4 regions of the Streptomyces sp. 840.1 genome follow, and region 3 is predicted to be linked to each of the others. Evidence: riboswitches for the same ligand, from Rfam matches in the RefSeq annotation. Region 3 holds a riboswitch; each other region holds the start of a gene.
What was found. A riboswitch is a leader RNA that binds a small molecule or an ion and turns the genes downstream of it on or off. The one in region 3 is predicted to bind cyclic di-AMP.
Positions count from the first base shown of each region.

Region 1 (4,182 bases), on a different contig from region 3:
GCTGTGGCTCTGTGGCGTGTCGGGCCCTTCGAGTGGGGCGCCCTGCTGGTCGGCGCGTGGGCGGTCGGTCTGCTGGGAGCAGGCGCCTTCCGGACGGATCCGGTGAGCGGCTACCCGCCCGGCACGCCTGATCGGCTCCGGCGTCACACCCGCGCGGGGGCTCTGCATGACCTGTTCTCCTCCATCGGCTTCCTGGCCCTCGCTGCCGCCTGCTTCGTATACGCCCCGTCCGGCCCGCCCGGCTGGGCCGTCTGCTCGATCGCCTGCGGTGTCCTCTTCGTGGCGACGATGGCCCTGGCCAGTGCCGCGTTCGATCAGCGGCAACGCTGGGTCGACATCGGCGGACTGCTTCAGCGCATCTCGCTGACCATCGGCTGGGCCTGGCAGCTACTGCTCGCCGTGCGCATCCTGAACACCTGAGCAGGCGGGCAAATCCAGGCAGCGGGAGGCCGCGTGTCACGCGAGCCGGAGATCATTCACGGGACAGCCCTTAGGCTGCCAACCGTCGCCGTCGCCTTCGCGCGGCGCCCGTCCCCGTCACCGATCCAGGAGCGCGCAAGATGTCCGACCCCGCCCGGCAGTACCCGTACCCCGACGCGTTCCGGCCGGACGACGCGCCTGCTCCGCACGCGCTGCTCGCACCACTGACCGGGTTCCTGGGCACCTGGACCGGGCAGGGCCGCGGTGAATACCCGACGCTCGCCCAGGAGTTCCGGTACGCGCAGGAGGTGACGTTCAGTCATGACGGGCGCCCCTTCCTCCACTACGAGGCGCGCGCCTGGCTGCTCGACGCGGACGACGCCCCGCTGCGGCCCTCGGCGCGGGAGAGCGGCTGGTGGCGGATGCAGCCGGACGGGCGTGTGGAGGCGCTGATCACTCAGCCCACCGGTGTCGCGGAGATCCTGACGGGCAGTGCTGCGGACGGCGTGGCCGACCTGGCCACCCATCGGGTCGCCCTCGCGCCCACCGCCAAGGAGGTCAGCGCCACACGCCGCCGTTACACGCTGACGGCCGACGGCACGCTCGAATTCGTCCACGACCTCGCGGCTGTCGGCCAGCCGCTCCAGCACCACCTTTCCGCGCTTCTGCGACGCGAGGGGAGCCGGAACCTCTCGCTTTGACCGGGTCGGATCTGCCGTCTGCCGTCTGCCGTCTGCCGTTCGCCGTCGTGTGGGGCGGCGGTCGCCCGTCATCGTCCCGGCCGGCCGTGCCCGCGCTCATGCGCTGGACGGCACGTTCCGCAGCCGGGCCGCGAACGCCCGCGGATGCGTGGTGTTGCCGTTGACGGTGCGGCCGGGTCGGGCGCCACGACCAGCGCGAGCTGCCCCGGGGTTGCCGAGCGCGGCGGGCCGGAGCCGCGGACCTCGTAGTGGAGCGTGGCGCCGTCGGTGTCGAGGAAATCAGGTTCTCCCGGTCGCAGTGGCGGGCGGCGCCCGGAGCGTCGGCCGATGCCCCACACCGTAGTGCATCTATTTAGATGCATCTGTGGAGATGGATTAGAGGCGACGCCGAGCCGGGGTGGCGGGTCGTCACCTCCAGTGAAATGTCCTGATTGAGTGATTAATCGGAATCGTCGTTAATCGCCCACCGAAGACGCTTTTCTGTGGCTCAAAGGGTATGGAGATTGAGCAAATCACCCTTTTCGGGCGCAGTGGTCAGCATCACCTTCCCGGCCCGTGACGCGGTGCGTCCGGCTTCGGTTCCCTGTCGTGCCAAGAAAGTTGACTTGGCTTCGGGGATCTGATTCTGAGCATTTCCTTGAATTGATCTTGCGAATCAATTGCGATCAAGAATTCAGGGCTTGTTCCGCCCGACGCTTTTCGCTTACGGTCACCGTCAATCCGGATGGAACGCCGAATCCTGCCGCCGTCCGGGAACCCGACCACTCACGTACGGCAGGAGCGGGGGACCCAGGTTTGCCGCCGGTCCGGTATCCGGAGCGGCTAGGGGTTAAGTCGCCATCACGTGCGGCCGGACATCTCCAGTCCGAACCCGACAGCTCACCTCGCAGGCGGCGGAGAGGAAATGCGCCATGCCCATCATGGGTAACCACCGTCGTTCCAAGTCCACCTCCCTGACCCGCGGTTTCATCGCCGTGAGCACGGGCGGAGTCGTTCTCGCGCTCCCCCTGATCATGTCCGGGTCCGCTTCTGCCGCACCGGCGCACCCGGTCGTCGCAGAAAAGTCGGCGACCTCGACCGCCTTTGCTGCCAAGGGAATTGCTGCCCACAAGGCCGAGTCCGCCACCTATTCCGTGGTCTCCGGTGATTCGCTTTCCAAGATCGCCCGGGGTCATTCCCTCAGCGGTGGCTGGGAGCGGCTCTACCAGGACAACCGGAGTGTGGTCGGCGGAAACCCCGATCTGATTCACCCGGGCCTCAAGCTGACCATTGGCGCCAAGTCCGCAGCCGCCCCGCACAAGGCCGCGCCGACCGCCGATTCGAAGGCAAAGGCCGCGTCCGAGGCAAAGTCCGCGGCCGACGCGCAGTCGTCCGACCGGTCCGAGAGTGCCGACCGCGCCGACCGTTCCCAGCGGACGGTCACGCCTGTGGCGGAGAAGACCGCCGCCACCGAGACCGTCGCCACCGAGACCGCGGCCACCACTCCCGCACAGGGCGCGACCGCGTACACCGACGACCTCGACGGCTGGATCAAGGAGTCGCTGGCCGTGATGGCCCAGCACGGCATCCCCGGCAGCTACGACAGCATCCACCGCAACATCATCCGCGAGTCCTCCGGCAACCCGCAGATCGTCAACAACTGGGACTCGAACGCGGTCGCCGGCACGCCCTCCAAGGGCCTGCTCCAGGTGATCCAGCCCACCTTCGAGGCCTACCACGTGGCCGGTACGTCGATGGACATCCTCGACCCGGTCGCCAACATCACCGCCGCGTGCAACTACGCCGCGGCCACCTACGGCTCGATCGACAACGTCTTCGGCGCCTACTGACATACCCCGGCCCCCACCTTCGGGAGGAGCCGGGCGCAGGGGTGGGAGGGAGCCACGTGGCTCCCTCCCACCCCTTTCGCGTGCCGTACAACCCTTGCGGCCCACAGGCGGTCGAACGGGACGCGGGGAAGGCAACGGGCCCTTCCCCGCGTCCCCCCGGACTCGCCCGGTCATCCTTGAACCGAGGAGCCGCTCGTGCGCACCAACCGCTCGGCCGCCGTTGTCGCGGCCGCCTGTCTCCTGACGGCGGTGGCCGGCATCGCTGCCCCCGCCGCCCACGCCGGTACTCCCGGCGGAACGCACGCGAACGACCGCAACAGCGATTTCGACGGCGACGGCTACGACGACGTGCTCACCGGCGCGCCGGGCGGCACCGTCGGCGGGAAGAAGGGCGCGGGGTACGTCACCGTGCAGTACGGCTCGCCCACCGGCACCGGAACGGCCCGCGCGGCCGTCCTCAGCCAGAACACCGCCGGTGTACCGGGGGCCGCCGAGGCGGGCGACGGCTTCGGCCGGGCCCTCGCCACCGGCGACCTCGACGGGGACGGCTACGACGACGCGGTCGTCGGCGTACCCGGTGAGGACGTCGAGCCGGTGACCGACGCGGGCGGCGCCGTCGTGCTGTGGGGCTCCGCGAAGGGGCTCACGGGCGCGGCGGGCGACTGGCTGCAGGCCGACGCTCCCACGGCCGGTGCCAGGTTCGCCGGCGCCCTCGCGGCGGCCCACTTCAGCCCCGACATCCCCGGCGACCAGCTCGCCGTGACCGACCACGACGACCTCACGCTCTACCAGTACGACGCGGCCGCGCGCCGGGCATCCGCACCCCCGCCGCCCCTCTCCCACCAGCGGCTCCCCGGCACGCCGGGCCGCCCGATCCTGCCGGGGGCGATGACCACCGGCGACTACGACGGCAACGGCCTCGCCGACCTCGTCGTCTCCGGAGTCACCGGGGGCGACGAACCGGGGTACGGCTGGTCCGCGCTCTTCCTGGCCGAGGTCCAGGGCCTGCGCTACGACCGGGACCTGCGTGGCGGCCCGGCCGTCGCGTCCGGTGACATCAACGGCGACGGCTACGACGACCTGGTCACCGGGGAGCCCAGCAGCCCGGACGACGGCGGCGAATTCGTGAACGGCGGCGTGGTCGGCGTGTACTACGGCAGCGCCGGCGACGGCCCGGTCGGCGCCGAGGGTCCCGGCACACCGCCGGTGTGGTGGACCCAGGACACCGCCGG
Region 1 is NZ_RJUU01000002.1:909,025-913,206, forward strand. It holds gene EDD93_RS30235 (DUF998 domain-containing protein) at 1-420, shown strand, start outside; gene EDD93_RS30240 (FABP family protein) at 561-1,121, shown strand; cyclic di-AMP (ydaO/yuaA leader) riboswitch at 1,842-2,027, shown strand; gene EDD93_RS30245 (LysM peptidoglycan-binding domain-containing protein) at 2,033-2,950, shown strand; gene EDD93_RS30250 (FG-GAP repeat protein) at 3,146-4,182, shown strand, end outside.
Region 1: linked by a shared signal. The riboswitch ahead of EDD93_RS30245 (LysM peptidoglycan-binding domain-containing protein) and the one ahead of EDD93_RS14885 (transglycosylase family protein) in region 3 are both predicted to bind cyclic di-AMP.

Region 2 (4,182 bases), 2.0 Mb from region 3:
GGCGTCGCCCGCGTCGGTCAGCCGGTCGATCTCGTCCGCGACGAACTGCGCCTCGTCGTGCTCGGTGTCCGCGACGTAGCCGGTGATCCGGGTCCCGGAACCGGCGTTGGTCCAGAGGTTCTTCGGGCGGCGGCTCTCGTTGCGCTCGATGACGGCGTTGGCCGCGGACAGGATCGTCTGGGTGGAGCGGTAGTTCTGCTCCAGCAGGATCGTGGTCGCGTCCGGGTAGTCCTCCTCGAACTGGAGGATGTTGCGGATCGTCGCGCCGCGGAAGGCGTAGATCGACTGGTCGGCGTCACCCACGACGCACAGCTCGCCGGGTGCGTCGGCGGCACCGGCCGGTCCGACCAGCTCCCGTACGAGCGTGTACTGGGCGTGGTTGGTGTCCTGGTACTCGTCGACCAGGACGTGCCGGAAGCGGCGGCGGTAGTGCTCGGCGACGTCGGGGAAGGCCTGGAGCAGGTGCACCGTCGTCATGATGATGTCGTCGAAGTCCAGCGCGTTGGCCTCGCGCAGCCGGGACTGGTACATCGCGTAGGCCTGGGCGAGGGTCTTCTCGAAACCGTCCGTCGCCTGGCCGGCGAAGGTCTCCTCGTCTATCAGCTCGTTCTTCAGGTTCGACACCTTCGCCGTGAACGACTTCGGCGGGAAGCGCTTCGGGTCGAGGTCGAGATCGCGGCAGACCAGGGCCATCAGCCGCTTGGAGTCCGCGGCGTCGTAGATCGAGAACGAGGAGGTGAAGCCGAGCTTCTTCGACTCGCGGCGCAGGATCCGTACGCACGCGCTGTGGAAGGTCATGACCCACATGGCGTTGGCGCGGGGGCCGACGAGCTGCTCGACGCGCTCCTTCATCTCGCCCGCGGCCTTGTTGGTGAAGGTGATCGCCAGGATCTGGCCGGGGTGCACGCCGCGCTCGGCCAGCAGGTGGGCGATGCGGTGGGTCAGCACCCGGGTCTTGCCGGAACCGGCCCCGGCGACGATGAGCAGCGGGGAGCCCGCGTGCACGACGGCGGCACACTGCTCGGTGTTCAGCCCGTCGAGCAGCGCGGCGGCATCGATGACCGGGCGGTGGGCGCCGTCCCGGTAGTACGCGTCGCGGGGCGGCGGGGGCCCGTCGAACACGCCTGAGAAGAGGTCCTCCGGCACCGCTTCGGGTGCGGAGTCCTCGGGGGGCGGCGGGGGCCCTTCCTCCGTGTGCTGGAGGCCGGCCAGGAAACTGTCGTCAAAGAGGCTGCTCATCGCTGTCCGAGTCTAGGCGGCCGCACTGACACCCCGGAGCCGCATGGGAAAACACACCGTCCGGGGCCACACACCGCGATGCCCGGTCCACCCTGCGTAGGGAACTCGCGCGCCGCGCCGGGCCGAACCTTACGGCTTCCATAAGGTCACGGAAACGTATCGGGCATATCGAACATCAACCTTCACAGCGGCACCATGAGTTGGCTAGCGTGCTCGTTCGGACGGCCCGTACCCCCAGAGGCGAACCACGCCGAGCGGGCGTCCACGCCGAATCCGGGCTGCCTCCAGGGGTCCGGAACCGGGGACCCACACGCAGCACCGGGGTGAATCGGTCCGAAACCCCCATAGGACCGTAGGGCAGCCTTCCGTTCCGCCCGAACCCGACAGCTAACCCGGTAGGCGGTCCACGGAAGGAGATGCCGGCCTTGGCATCGCATCGCAAACCGCGCCCCCGGGTGCGCAGCAGCGTCCCCGCCATCGGGTTCACGACGGCCGCACTCGCCTCGGTGACCCTGCTGTCCACACAGAGCGCGCTCGCGGCCCCGGCCCCGAAGCCCGGCATCGAGGACGTCCAGAAGAAGGTCGACGCCCTGTACCGGGAGGCGGGCACCGCCACCCAGCACTACGACGAGGCGAAAGAGGCGTCCGCCGAGCAGCGCACCAAGGTGGACACGCTGCTGGACGACATCGCCGAGCGCGCCGACAAGCTGAACGACGCCCGCCGCACCCTCGGCAACTACGCGGCCGCCCAGTACCGCGACGGGGCGCTCGCGCCGACCGCCACCTTCTTCCTGGCCAACGACCCGCAGTCGTTCTTCGACCAGACCCATCTCATGGACCGGATGGCCTCGAACCAGCAGCAGGCCGTCACGGACTTCCGTACGAAGCAGGCCGAGGCGTCGAAGAAGCGTGCCGAGGCGGTGACGAGCCTGGAGACGCTCACCGCGACGCAGACGAAGCTGCGCACCAGCAAGCAGAACGTGCAGACGAAGCTGACCGAGGCGCGCACGCTGCTGTCGAAGCTGACCGCCGAGGAGAAGGCGCGGCTGGCCGAGCTGGAGCAGAAGAAGAAGGCCGAGGCCAAGCGCAAGGCGGCGGAGCTGGCGAAGAAGCAGGCCGCCGCGAAGGCCGAGGCCGACCGCAAGGCCAAGGAGGCGGGAAGCGGCACCGGCTCGGACACCGGAACGGGCTCGGGCACGGGCACCGGCACCGGTTCGGGTTCGGGTTCGGGTTCGGGTTCGGGTTCGGACAGCAGCGCCTCGACGAAGGCCGAGAAGGTCCTCGCGTTCGCCAGGGCCCAGCTCGGCAAGCCCTACGTCTGGGGGGCGACCGGCCCGTCCTCGTACGACTGCTCGGGGCTGACCCAGGCGGCCTGGAAGGCTGCGGGCGTCACCATTCCGCGGACCACCTGGGACCAGGTGAACGTCGGCACCCGGATCGCCACGGACGATCTGCAGCCCGGGGACCTGGTCTTCTTCTACGACGACATCAGCCACGTCGGCATCTACAAGGGCGACGGCATGATGATCCACGCGCCGAAGCCGGGGGCCAACGTGCGCGAGGAGTCGATCTACTACATGCCGATCTACGGGAGCGTGCGCCCCGGCTAGGGTCTTCCGTCCGGATCAGGGCCTCTCGTTCGGATCAGGGTCCGCCGTCGGTTCGCCGTCGGCCCGGCGTCAGCTCGTCGTCGGCGGCGGCTCTCCCGTCCGTCGGGCGATCAGGACCTCGATTCCGTCCAGGATCCGGGTCAGGCCGAAGTCGACGTCGTCGTCGCCGATGTCGTCGTCGTATTCGTCGCGCGACATCATGGACGCCAGAATCGGATATCCGTGCTCGTGCAGGAGCGGGCGCAGGAACCGCGCCACGGCGGCGGACCGGACCGGGGCCGCGCTGCTGTCGCGCACATCACGGCGGGCACTGGCGATGCGCCGCGCGTAGCCGTCGAGCAGCAGCGCGCACCCCAGTGATTCGGCGGCGCTCAGACCGGCACCGGTGAGCGCCGCCAGCAGCACCTCCGTCCAGCGCAGCAGGTTCGGGGTCGCGGGCGCCCCCCGGGTGGGCAGGTCCGGCAGCCAGGGGTGGGTGTCGCACCGCTCGATCATCGCCCTGGTCCAGGTGGTGGCCGCGGCCCGCCACCGCTCCGTACCGGTCTCCAGCTCCGGCGCCGGGCCCCAGGCCGCCTCGGCGGCGAGCACCAGCAGTTCGTCCCGTGAGCTGACGTACCGGTAGACCGCGTTGGCGGTGAGCCCCACCCGCCTCGCGACGTTCGGCATGGACAGGGCCGCGAAGCCCTCCGCGTCGGCCAGCCCGACAGCCGCCTCGACGATTCCCTCGACGCTCTGCGAGGGCTTCCGGCCCAGCCGCCCCGTCTTCACGGGCAGCCCCCATGCCAGGGCGAGGCCGGGCGGCAGCCGATCGTCGTCACCCGCCGGCATCGAGCTCATCTCCATGTCCCGTCCACCATGCCCCTCCGCAATGTCCCCGTCCGCAGGGGCATTGACTTCGTGCGTGCCTCACACTTTATATTAGTGTGGACCCCACACGAACTGTTCGAGGAAGTGAACTGCTGTGAATCCTCTACGCCGGACCCCCTCGCCGGGGCAGCGCGGACCGCAGGTCGCGGTGCGGCCGCGCTTACGGGCCCTGCTGACCGTTCTGCTCTGCTCCGCCATGATCAGCGGCGCGGCCGGAAGCACGCAGGCCGCACATCGCGCCGGGAACGGCCGTGGCGGGCCCGCCACCGTGGTCAGGACGGACACCGGCTCGGTCGAGGGCCGCCTCGGCAGGGACACCCGGATGTTCCAGGGCATCCCCTACGCCGCCCCGCCGGTCGGCCGGCTGCGCTGGGCCTCACCCCGGCCGGCCGCGTCCTGGCCGGGCGTGCGGAGCGCGACCGAACCCGGCAGCCGGTGCGCACAGGCGGGCGGGCTCATCGACCGG
Region 2 is NZ_RJUU01000001.1:1,221,938-1,226,119, forward strand. It holds gene pcrA (DNA helicase PcrA) at 1-1,239, opposite strand, end outside; cyclic di-AMP (ydaO/yuaA leader) riboswitch at 1,495-1,657, shown strand; gene EDD93_RS05500 (NlpC/P60 family protein) at 1,656-2,849, shown strand; gene EDD93_RS05505 (TetR/AcrR family transcriptional regulator) at 2,919-3,692, opposite strand; gene EDD93_RS05510 (carboxylesterase/lipase family protein) at 3,811-4,182, shown strand, end outside.
Region 2: linked by a shared signal. The riboswitch ahead of EDD93_RS05500 (NlpC/P60 family protein) and the one ahead of EDD93_RS14885 (transglycosylase family protein) in region 3 are both predicted to bind cyclic di-AMP.

Region 3 (4,182 bases):
GACACGCTCGACCTCTCACGGCGTGACAATCAGCACCTCGGCTACGGACACGGCATCCATTACTGCCTGGGAGCACCGCTCGCCCGGCTGGAGGGACAGGCCGCGCTGGCCACGCTGTTGAAACGCCTTCCGGACCTGCGACTTGCGGGGGAAGCTGCCGATTTGCGCTGGCGTGGCGGGCTCATCATGCGTGGACTGCGCACGCTCCCGGTGGAGTTCACCCCCGGGGCCGTCGCCGGTGAAGGTGACACTCTGTCAACATTGTGACTTTCGCGTGATCTCCGCTGCATCGACTTGTGACACACGTTCGAGTCCCGCTAGGTTCACCGTTCGACTCACCAGTCACTTGTCAGTCACACGGAAGGCATTCCCATGGGCTCCGCGAACGGCAGACACCGTCGCCCTCGGCAGGCACCCGCGATCATCGTCGCCGCAGGCGTGACCGGATCGGCCATCGCCATCCCGCTGCTCGGTGCGGCAGGTGCGCACGCCGCCGACGCCTCGACCTGGGACCGGGTCGCGGAGTGCGAGAGCGGCGGCATGTGGAGTGCCGACCTCGGCAACGGTTTCTACGGCGGCCTGCAGTTCTCGCAGGAGGTCTGGAAGTCCTACGGCGGCGATGCGTACGCCCCGCGCGCGGACCTCGCCAGCCGCTCGCAGCAGATCGCCGTGGCGGAGAAGGTGCTGGACGACCAGGGGCCGAAGGCGTGGCCCAGCTGCGCCGTCCTCTCCGGCCTCGCCGCGGACGGATCCATGCCGGGCGTCGACCCGGGCGTCGATCCGGCCGCCACCCCGGCCGCCGACCCGTCAAAGAGCGCGGACCCGTCCGCGAGTGCCGACCCGTCGAAGAGTGCTGACCCGTCGAAGAGCGCCGACCCGTCGGACGACGCGGCCGAGGACAGGACGAAGGCCCCGTCGGACGACACCACGGCCGACCCGGCCGGCAGCAAGGACCGCAAGCCGGACGCCTCGGCCTCCCCGGACGCCACGCCTCCGGCTTCCGGCTCCTCCGGCTCCTCCGGCGCGACCGGCCCCGCAGACGGCCGGGACGAGGCCTCCCCGGACGCCGAGGCGGGCGGCAAGCACCGCGGCGCCCCGGCCCCGGAGCGGACCGGCGACGGGCGGGACTCGGGGCGGCACGCCTCGCGCGGCGAGGGTGCCGGGCGCGCCGAGGGTGCGCCTGCCGCCGACGGCACCTACACCGTCCGGCCCGGCGACAACCTCTGGGCGATCGCCGACGCGCAGGAGCTGCCCGGCGGCTGGACCGGGCTGTACGAGGCCAACAAGGCGGCCGTCGGCTCCGACCCGGACCTCATCCTGCCCGGTCAGCACCTCGACCTCGGCGTGAAGACCGGCTGAAAGCGGCTGGGGGCGACCGGCTGAGGCCCAGTCAGGGCCGCCCTGGGAGCCGTCGCGGAAACGACCGTGGGAACGGTCTGATCAACAGCTGAAAACACCTCGGATCCGGGGTACTTAAGAGGCCTATGTCCCACTTTGAACTAAGTGAGACATGGGTCTCTTTGCGTGAACTGGCGCGTCTTGTCCGTGAGCTCCCTCCGCATCCGTTCCGACCTGCGCAAACAGGCGTTTATCCGATGCAAGGAAGGGCTGTTTATCCGGTATGTCCTTCTTTGAATGTAGGGGTTGCGTGTGTTTACGGTCAGAACCGCTCGCACCGCGGGCCCCGTCGACCGTCACGCCGAATCCTGCCGTCGGTCGAAGGGAACAGACGCGTAAAGCGCCGTAGGCAGGAGCGGGGGACCCAGGTAAGTGCCGGGCCCGATCGTCGCAGGACGGATCAGGACCGGCTTGGGGTTAAGTCGTGCGCTAGGACGCGCGACCGGGCAACTCACTTGGCCCGAACCCGACAGCTCACCTCGCAGGCGTCGGTGAGGAGAAGTCTCGATGCTGCTTAACAGCAAGGGCAACAAGCACCGCCGCCCGTCCAAGGCCGTCCGTATCGCCACCCTCGCCGGTGTGACCGGTGCCGCCATCGCCGTGCCCCTGATGGGTGCCACCGGCGCCTCCGCCGCCTCCGTCTCCACGTGGGACGCGGTCGCCCAGTGCGAGTCCGGCGGCAACTGGTCCATCAACACCGGCAACGGCTACTACGGCGGTCTGCAGTTCTCGCAGTCCAGCTGGGCCGCCGCCGGCGGTACGCAGTACGCGGCCCGCGCCGACCTCGCCAGCAAGTCCCAGCAGATCGCCGTGGCCGAGAAGCTCCTCGACATGCAGGGACCGGGCGCCTGGTCCTGCGCCGGTGCCGGCAACCTGAGCAACGACGGTGTGGACCCGGGCGTCGACACCGGCTCCGCCGCCCCCAAGCAGGAGTCCGCCCCCAAGCAGGAGTCCGCTCCCAAGCAGGAGTCCGCCCCGGCCCAGCAGGCCGAGCCGAAGAAGGCCGAGCGCACCGAGGCCCCGGCCACCAACCGCTCGGAGCGCTCGACCGCCCCCAAGGCCGAGCAGAAGAAGACCGTGACCACCCCGACCGGCGAGAAGGTCAAGAAGGGTGACGGCGAGTACAAGGTCGTCACCGGCGACTCGCTGAGCAAGATCGCGGCCGACCACGACGTCAAGGGCGGCTGGGAGCAGCTGTTCAAGCTGAACAAGGACATCGTCAAGGACGCCGACATGATCTTCCCGGGTCAGCAGCTGCACCTGGTGAAGTAGTTCGGCACTCTCCTCGCCGATCGCCCGGCCCGGCCCGCGTCTTCCCCTCCACGCGTGCCGGGCCGGGGTCCGTCGGTCGCCGGTCCGCGGGCTCGGCGGCCCGGGAATCTCCGGGCCGATTGTTCAACTGTTGTAGTTACTGGTCAGTAAATTTCTGGCTGTTCGCCCCGCTATGACCGCTCTTGGGTCCTTTTTCGTCCCAGGGGACGGGCGGGCGGCCGACTGAGACGGCCGGGCCGGTTAGGCTCTTGTCGCAAGGCCAAAGTGACCCTGCACAACCAGCGTCATATCCCAGAAGGAGATGCCTCGTGCCGTCCATCGACGTCGTCGTAGCCCGGGAAATCCTCGACTCCCGGGGCAACCCCACGGTCGAGGTCGAGGTTGGCCTCGACGACGGCAGCACGGGTCGTGCTGCCGTTCCGTCCGGAGCCTCCACCGGTGCGTTCGAGGCCATTGAGCTTCGCGACGGTGACCCCAACCGCTACCACGGGAAGGGCGTCGAGAAGGCGGTCCTCGCCGTGATCGAGCAGATCGGCCCGGAGCTCGTCGGCTACGACGCGACCGAGCAGCGGCTGATCGACCAGGCCATGTTCGACCTGGACGCCACCGAGAACAAGGGCTCGCTCGGCGCCAACGCCATCCTCGGCGTCTCGCTCGCCGTCGCCCACGCCGCGTCCGAGGCCTCGGACCTGCCGCTGTTCCGCTACCTCGGTGGCCCGAACGCGCACCTGCTGCCCGTCCCGATGATGAACATCCTCAACGGTGGGTCGCACGCCGACTCCAACGTGGACATCCAGGAGTTCATGATCGCCCCGATCGGCGCGGAGTCCTTCTCCGAGGCCCTGCGCTGGGGCGCCGAGGTCTACCACACCCTGAAGAAGGTCCTGAAGACCAAGGGCCTGTCCACCGGACTCGGTGACGAGGGCGGCTTCGCGCCGAACCTGGAGTCCAACCGCGCCGCGCTCGACCTCATCGTCGAGGCGATCAAGGAAGCCGGTTACGCCCCCGGCAAGGACATCGCGCTCGCGCTCGACGTCGCCGCGTCCGAGTTCTACAAGGACGGCACGTACGAGTTCGAGGGCAAGTCCCGCTCGGCCGCCGAGATGACCGAGTACTACGAGGAGCTCGTCTCCGCGTACCCGCTGGTCTCCATCGAGGACCCGCTGTACGAGGACGACTGGGCCGGCTGGAAGGTCATCACCGACAAGATCGGCGCCAAGGTGCAGATCGTCGGCGACGACCTCTTCGTCACCAACCCGGAGCGCCTGGCCCGGGGCATCGAGGAGGGCTCGGCCAACGCCCTGCTCGTCAAGGTCAACCAGATCGGTTCGCTGACCGAGACCCTGGACGCCGTCGAGCTGGCCCAGCGCAACGGCTTCAAGTGCATGATGTCCCACCGCTCCGGCGAGACCGAGGACGTCACCATCGCCGACCTCGCGGTCGCCGTGAACTGCGGCCAGATCAAGACCGGCGCCCCGGCCCGCTCGGACCGTGTCGCCAAGTACAACCAGC
Region 3 is NZ_RJUU01000001.1:3,251,639-3,255,820, forward strand. It holds gene EDD93_RS14875 (cytochrome P450) at 1-267, shown strand, start outside; gene EDD93_RS14880 (transglycosylase family protein) at 373-1,359, shown strand; cyclic di-AMP (ydaO/yuaA leader) riboswitch at 1,730-1,901, shown strand; gene EDD93_RS14885 (transglycosylase family protein) at 1,906-2,670, shown strand; gene eno (phosphopyruvate hydratase) at 2,979-4,182, shown strand, end outside.

Region 4 (4,182 bases), on a different contig from region 3:
CAACTGCACCTCGGAGTGACGGACAGTCACCCCCGCTGGCCCCAGCGACTGCCTGCCGCCGTTCAGCAGGACAACGGGCGCGGCATGGTGATCATCCGCTCGCTGGCCAAGGAGTACGGTGGCCGGCTGACCGTCACACCCACCGCCGACGGCGGCAAGACCGTCTGGATCGCGCTCCCCTGGAGCGTCCCCGTCCAGACCTGACCGGCCCGCAGCAGGTCGCCCCGGGTCACTGGGATGCGGCGGCCCGGTTCCCCGGGGGTGCGGCGGCGGCCCGGCCGAACCCGCTCCGCAGCAGGGCCCGAAGGGTCGCCGCCGCCGCGCTCGACCGGTCACCGCGGTGCACCACCGAAATGGTCCGCCGGAACGCCGCCGGCTCCAGCCTCCGCACCGACAACGGCGTCGGGGACATGGCCGCGACCATCTCCGGCACCACCGCGATCCCGATGCCCGCGCTGACCAGTGCGCACACCAGGGCGTAGCCGGGCGACTCGCAGACCACCGCGGGCAGTGCGCCCGCCTCGGCCAGCGCGTTCTCCACCCCGCGCCGAGGCGGATGGGTGGGGGCGCTGCTGATCAGCGGCCGGCCCGCCAGGTCCGTCACCGGGAGCCGCCCGCTGCCATCGGCCAGCACCTGACCGACCGCGGTGATCAGCACCAGCTCCTCGACCAGCAGCGGCTCGGCGCTGAGCCCCGAGGGGAGCGGCGCCGTGGCGGCCGGTTCGTACGCGTGCGTCAGCGCGAGGTCGACCTCGCCCCCGGCCACGGCCGCCACCCCGCCCGGCGGCTCGTACTCCGTGACGATCAGCTCCACGTCCGGGTGCGCCCGGCGGAAGGCGCTCAGCACGGGAGGCAGCAGATGGATGCCGGCCGTGGTGAAGGTGCCGACCCGCAGGCGCCCGCCGGAGAGCCCGGCCAGTCGCGCGAGCTCGTGGCGCGCCTGGTCCATCTCGTCCAGGACCCGCCGGGCCCGGCCGGCGAGCAGCTCGCCCGCAGCGGTCAGCCGGGCGCCCCGGTGGTGCCGCACCAGCAGCGCGGCACCGGCCTCCCGCTCCAGCTTGGCGAGCTGCTGGGAGAGCGCGGGGGCGGTGTAGCCGAGGCGGGCGGCGGCCCGGGTGATCGAACCGGCCTCGGCGACCGCCACCAGCGCCGCCAGCCGTGTCGGGTCGTACATTAAGCATTCCTTTTGGCAGACCCACAAGATTGCAAGTACATGCTAAAGGCTGTTCGGGTCCAGGGTGGAGCCATGGATGCCCAGCTGACCGCCTTCCTCGGAGTCGCCGCCGCCATGGTCGCGCTGCCCGGAGCGGATTTCACCGTCGTCGTACGCAACGCTCTGGCCTCACGGTCGGCGGGGGTGGCGACCGCGCTCGGCGTGGCCGGGGGGCTGCTCGTCCACACCGCGCTCGCCGTGGCCGGGCTGGCCGCCGTGCTGGTGGCGGTGCCGGTGCTGTTCCGCACGGTGCAACTCCTGGGCGGGGCGTACGTCCTCTACCTGGGCATCAGCGCGCTGCGCTCGGCCCGGCACCGAAAGGGGCCGACGAACGGCACCGGGACCACGACGGACCACCCCGACGGCATGGCGAGCGCGGAGGCCGCCGTCGGGACCCGGCGCGCACTGCGCCAGGGCTTCCTGACCAACGCGCTGAACCCCAAGGCGCCGGTGCTCTTCCTCAGCCTGCTTCCGCAGTTCGTCCCGGCCGGGGCCGCCCCGCTGCCCAGGACGGTGCTGCTCGCCGCGATCGTCGTGCTGCTGGCCCTGATCTGGTTCCCGGCCGTGGCGCTCCTGGTGGACCGGCTGGGCCGGTGGCTGCGCCGGCCGCGAACCGCCCGCGCGATCGAGGGCGGCAGCGGCGCGGCACTCACCGTGCTGGGGGCGGTGCTGGTGACCGGCACCCTGCTGCACTGACGGGAGACGTCCGTCCGGTGGGGGAGCGGTGGAGTCAGCCGACCCGGCCGTAGTAGACGCTCCTGGTCCAGATCTTCTCCAGCCGCACCACGGCGCCGGTCTTCGGCGAGTGCCAGATCTTGCCGCTGCCCGCGTAGATGCCCACGTGGAAGATGCTGCGGCCCGAATGGAAGAAGACCAGATCGCCGCGTTGCCGCTTCGACGCCGAGATGTGGCGGGTCTTGTTGTACTGCTGCTGGGCCGTGCGCGGGAGCTTCTTGCCCGCCTTCTTGAACGAGTAGAGCGTCAGCCCGGAGCAGTCGAAACGGCTGGGTCCGGTGGCGCCCCACCGGTAGGGCGATCCCTTCTTCGACGCGGCGATGTTGAGCGCCTTCATCGAATGAGTCGCGGCCTGGGCGTCGGTCACGGCGCCGGGGACGAACAGCGTGCCGCCGACGGCGGCGAGCGTCATGATCGAGGCCGTCGTGGCCCGAGCGAGGAGAGACGGGACATGAACCTGCGCAGTCATGCGCAACCCTTCGTCAGCCGCCTGTGAAGGATGACCTGTCGGGTTCGGGCCGGCGAAGTCGCCCGGCCGCACAAGGCGGCTTCACCCCGAGGGACGACCGGAAGTCCGGTCGGCCCGTTGTGCTTGGGTCCTCCACTCCTGCCGATCCACTCCTGTCGACCAGGCATCCGGACAGCGGCAGGACTCGGCGTCCGCCCGGACCGCCCCGCCGCGGTGGCGGGGGCTTGTCGTCCCAGGGATCTTGACTCACCGAACGCCGGATTTCCGAGGTGAAACGGTGATATGTGAGGCTCGTCACGGCTGACCCGTTCGGGTGGACAGGGGGTCTTCTGGGGAGTCGCCGCACTTCTCCAGCCGTTGCGGTACCAGGGGTGGAACGGGAGATTTCACCCATGGTCCACCTCGAAAGCGCAAGTTGACCTGTCCCTCGTGCGAGGTAACACCTACGCCGAACGAGCGAGAGAAATTGATCCACCCGTCGGGCGTGTCGGCGCAGGGGAGTTGATCAACTCGGCGGGTCGGGTGGCACGGTGAGCCGCCCGGCGCGGCGCTCGCCGTCCAGCACCCGTAACGCCCGCGTCAACGTGGCGGAGTGGATCTGCCTCTCGCCCCGCTCGTGCATCAGCGCGAGCGCGTCCCGAAGCGCCACCGCGTGCGAGGCGAGCGCCTGTGCGGCGCGCAAGGCGCCGTAGGTACTGTCCGCGCGGGCCGGGTTGATCCGGCCCAGCTGGTCGACGACCTCCAGATAGCGGTCGATGAACTCGCCCTCCGCGCGGGTCAGGGCGGGCAGCGGCGGGAAATCCGGTGGCTGCATCAGCGGTTCACCTCGTGACGGACGGCAGCGCCGCGGGCCCGCGGTTCTGCACGATGTGGTCGACCAGTCCGTACGCCTTGGCGCCCTCGGCGTCGAGGATGAGATCGCGATCGGTGTCGGCGGTGATCTCCTCGGCGGGGCGGCCGGTGTGACGGGCCAGCATGCCCGTCAGCATCTCGCGCATCCGCAGCAGTTCCCGCGCCTCGATCTCCAGGTCGGACGGCTGTCCCTGCACGGGCTCGGCGAGTTCGGGCTGCTGCACCACGACCCGCGCCCCGGGCAGCGCGTGCCGGCGGCCGGGAGCTCCCGCGGCCAGCAGCACGGCAGCGCCGGCACCCGCCTGGCCGAGGCAGAAGGTCTCCACCTCGCAGGTCAGGTACTCCATCGTGTCGTACACCGCCGTCATCGCCGCGAACGAGCCGCCGGGCGAGTTGATGTAGAGCTGGATGGGCCGGTCGGGTGCGTCGTACTCCAGGTACATGAACTGTGCGACCAGGTCACTGGCCGCGATGTCGTCGACCGGAGTGCCCAGGAAGATGACCCGTTCGGCCAGCAGCTTGGAGTACGGGTCCAGCGTGCGGGTCCCCTGGGACGTGCGCTCGGTGAACTCGGGCAGTACGTGGCGTGCGGCGGGGCGGTACATGGCGAAGACCTCTCCTCCGGGGCGCGCGGGGGCCTGGGAAGGGCGCCGCGCGCGTCCGTAAAAAACGTACAGGACGTACAGAACGTTCTGATGGGAGCATGGCCCAGTGATCCACTGAAGTCCAGTGCCGGAGCCCGTTGTTGCTGTTCGCCCAGCGTGGACATCCCGCGGATCCGCCACGCGGTTCTGATGAAAGGCTGCTCAGCCCCGCTGAAGCCGGGGGAGGGGTGGGGCGGTGAGGGACGACGCTCTCGAATCCCGGCCGCACCCGGGCGAATCAGGCCAGGGCCTGCATCACGGCTTCGTCA
Region 4 is NZ_RJUU01000002.1:716,958-721,139, forward strand. It holds gene EDD93_RS29575 (ATP-binding protein) at 1-204, shown strand, start outside; gene EDD93_RS29580 (LysR family transcriptional regulator) at 230-1,174, opposite strand; gene EDD93_RS29585 (LysE family translocator) at 1,247-1,909, shown strand; gene EDD93_RS29590 (C40 family peptidase) at 1,944-2,417, opposite strand; cyclic di-AMP (ydaO/yuaA leader) riboswitch at 2,421-2,617, opposite strand; gene EDD93_RS29595 (hypothetical protein) at 2,923-3,231, opposite strand; gene EDD93_RS29600 (ATP-dependent Clp protease proteolytic subunit) at 3,239-3,874, opposite strand; gene EDD93_RS29605 (LuxR family transcriptional regulator) at 4,169-4,182, opposite strand, start outside.
Region 4: linked by a shared signal. The riboswitch ahead of EDD93_RS29590 (C40 family peptidase) and the one ahead of EDD93_RS14885 (transglycosylase family protein) in region 3 are both predicted to bind cyclic di-AMP.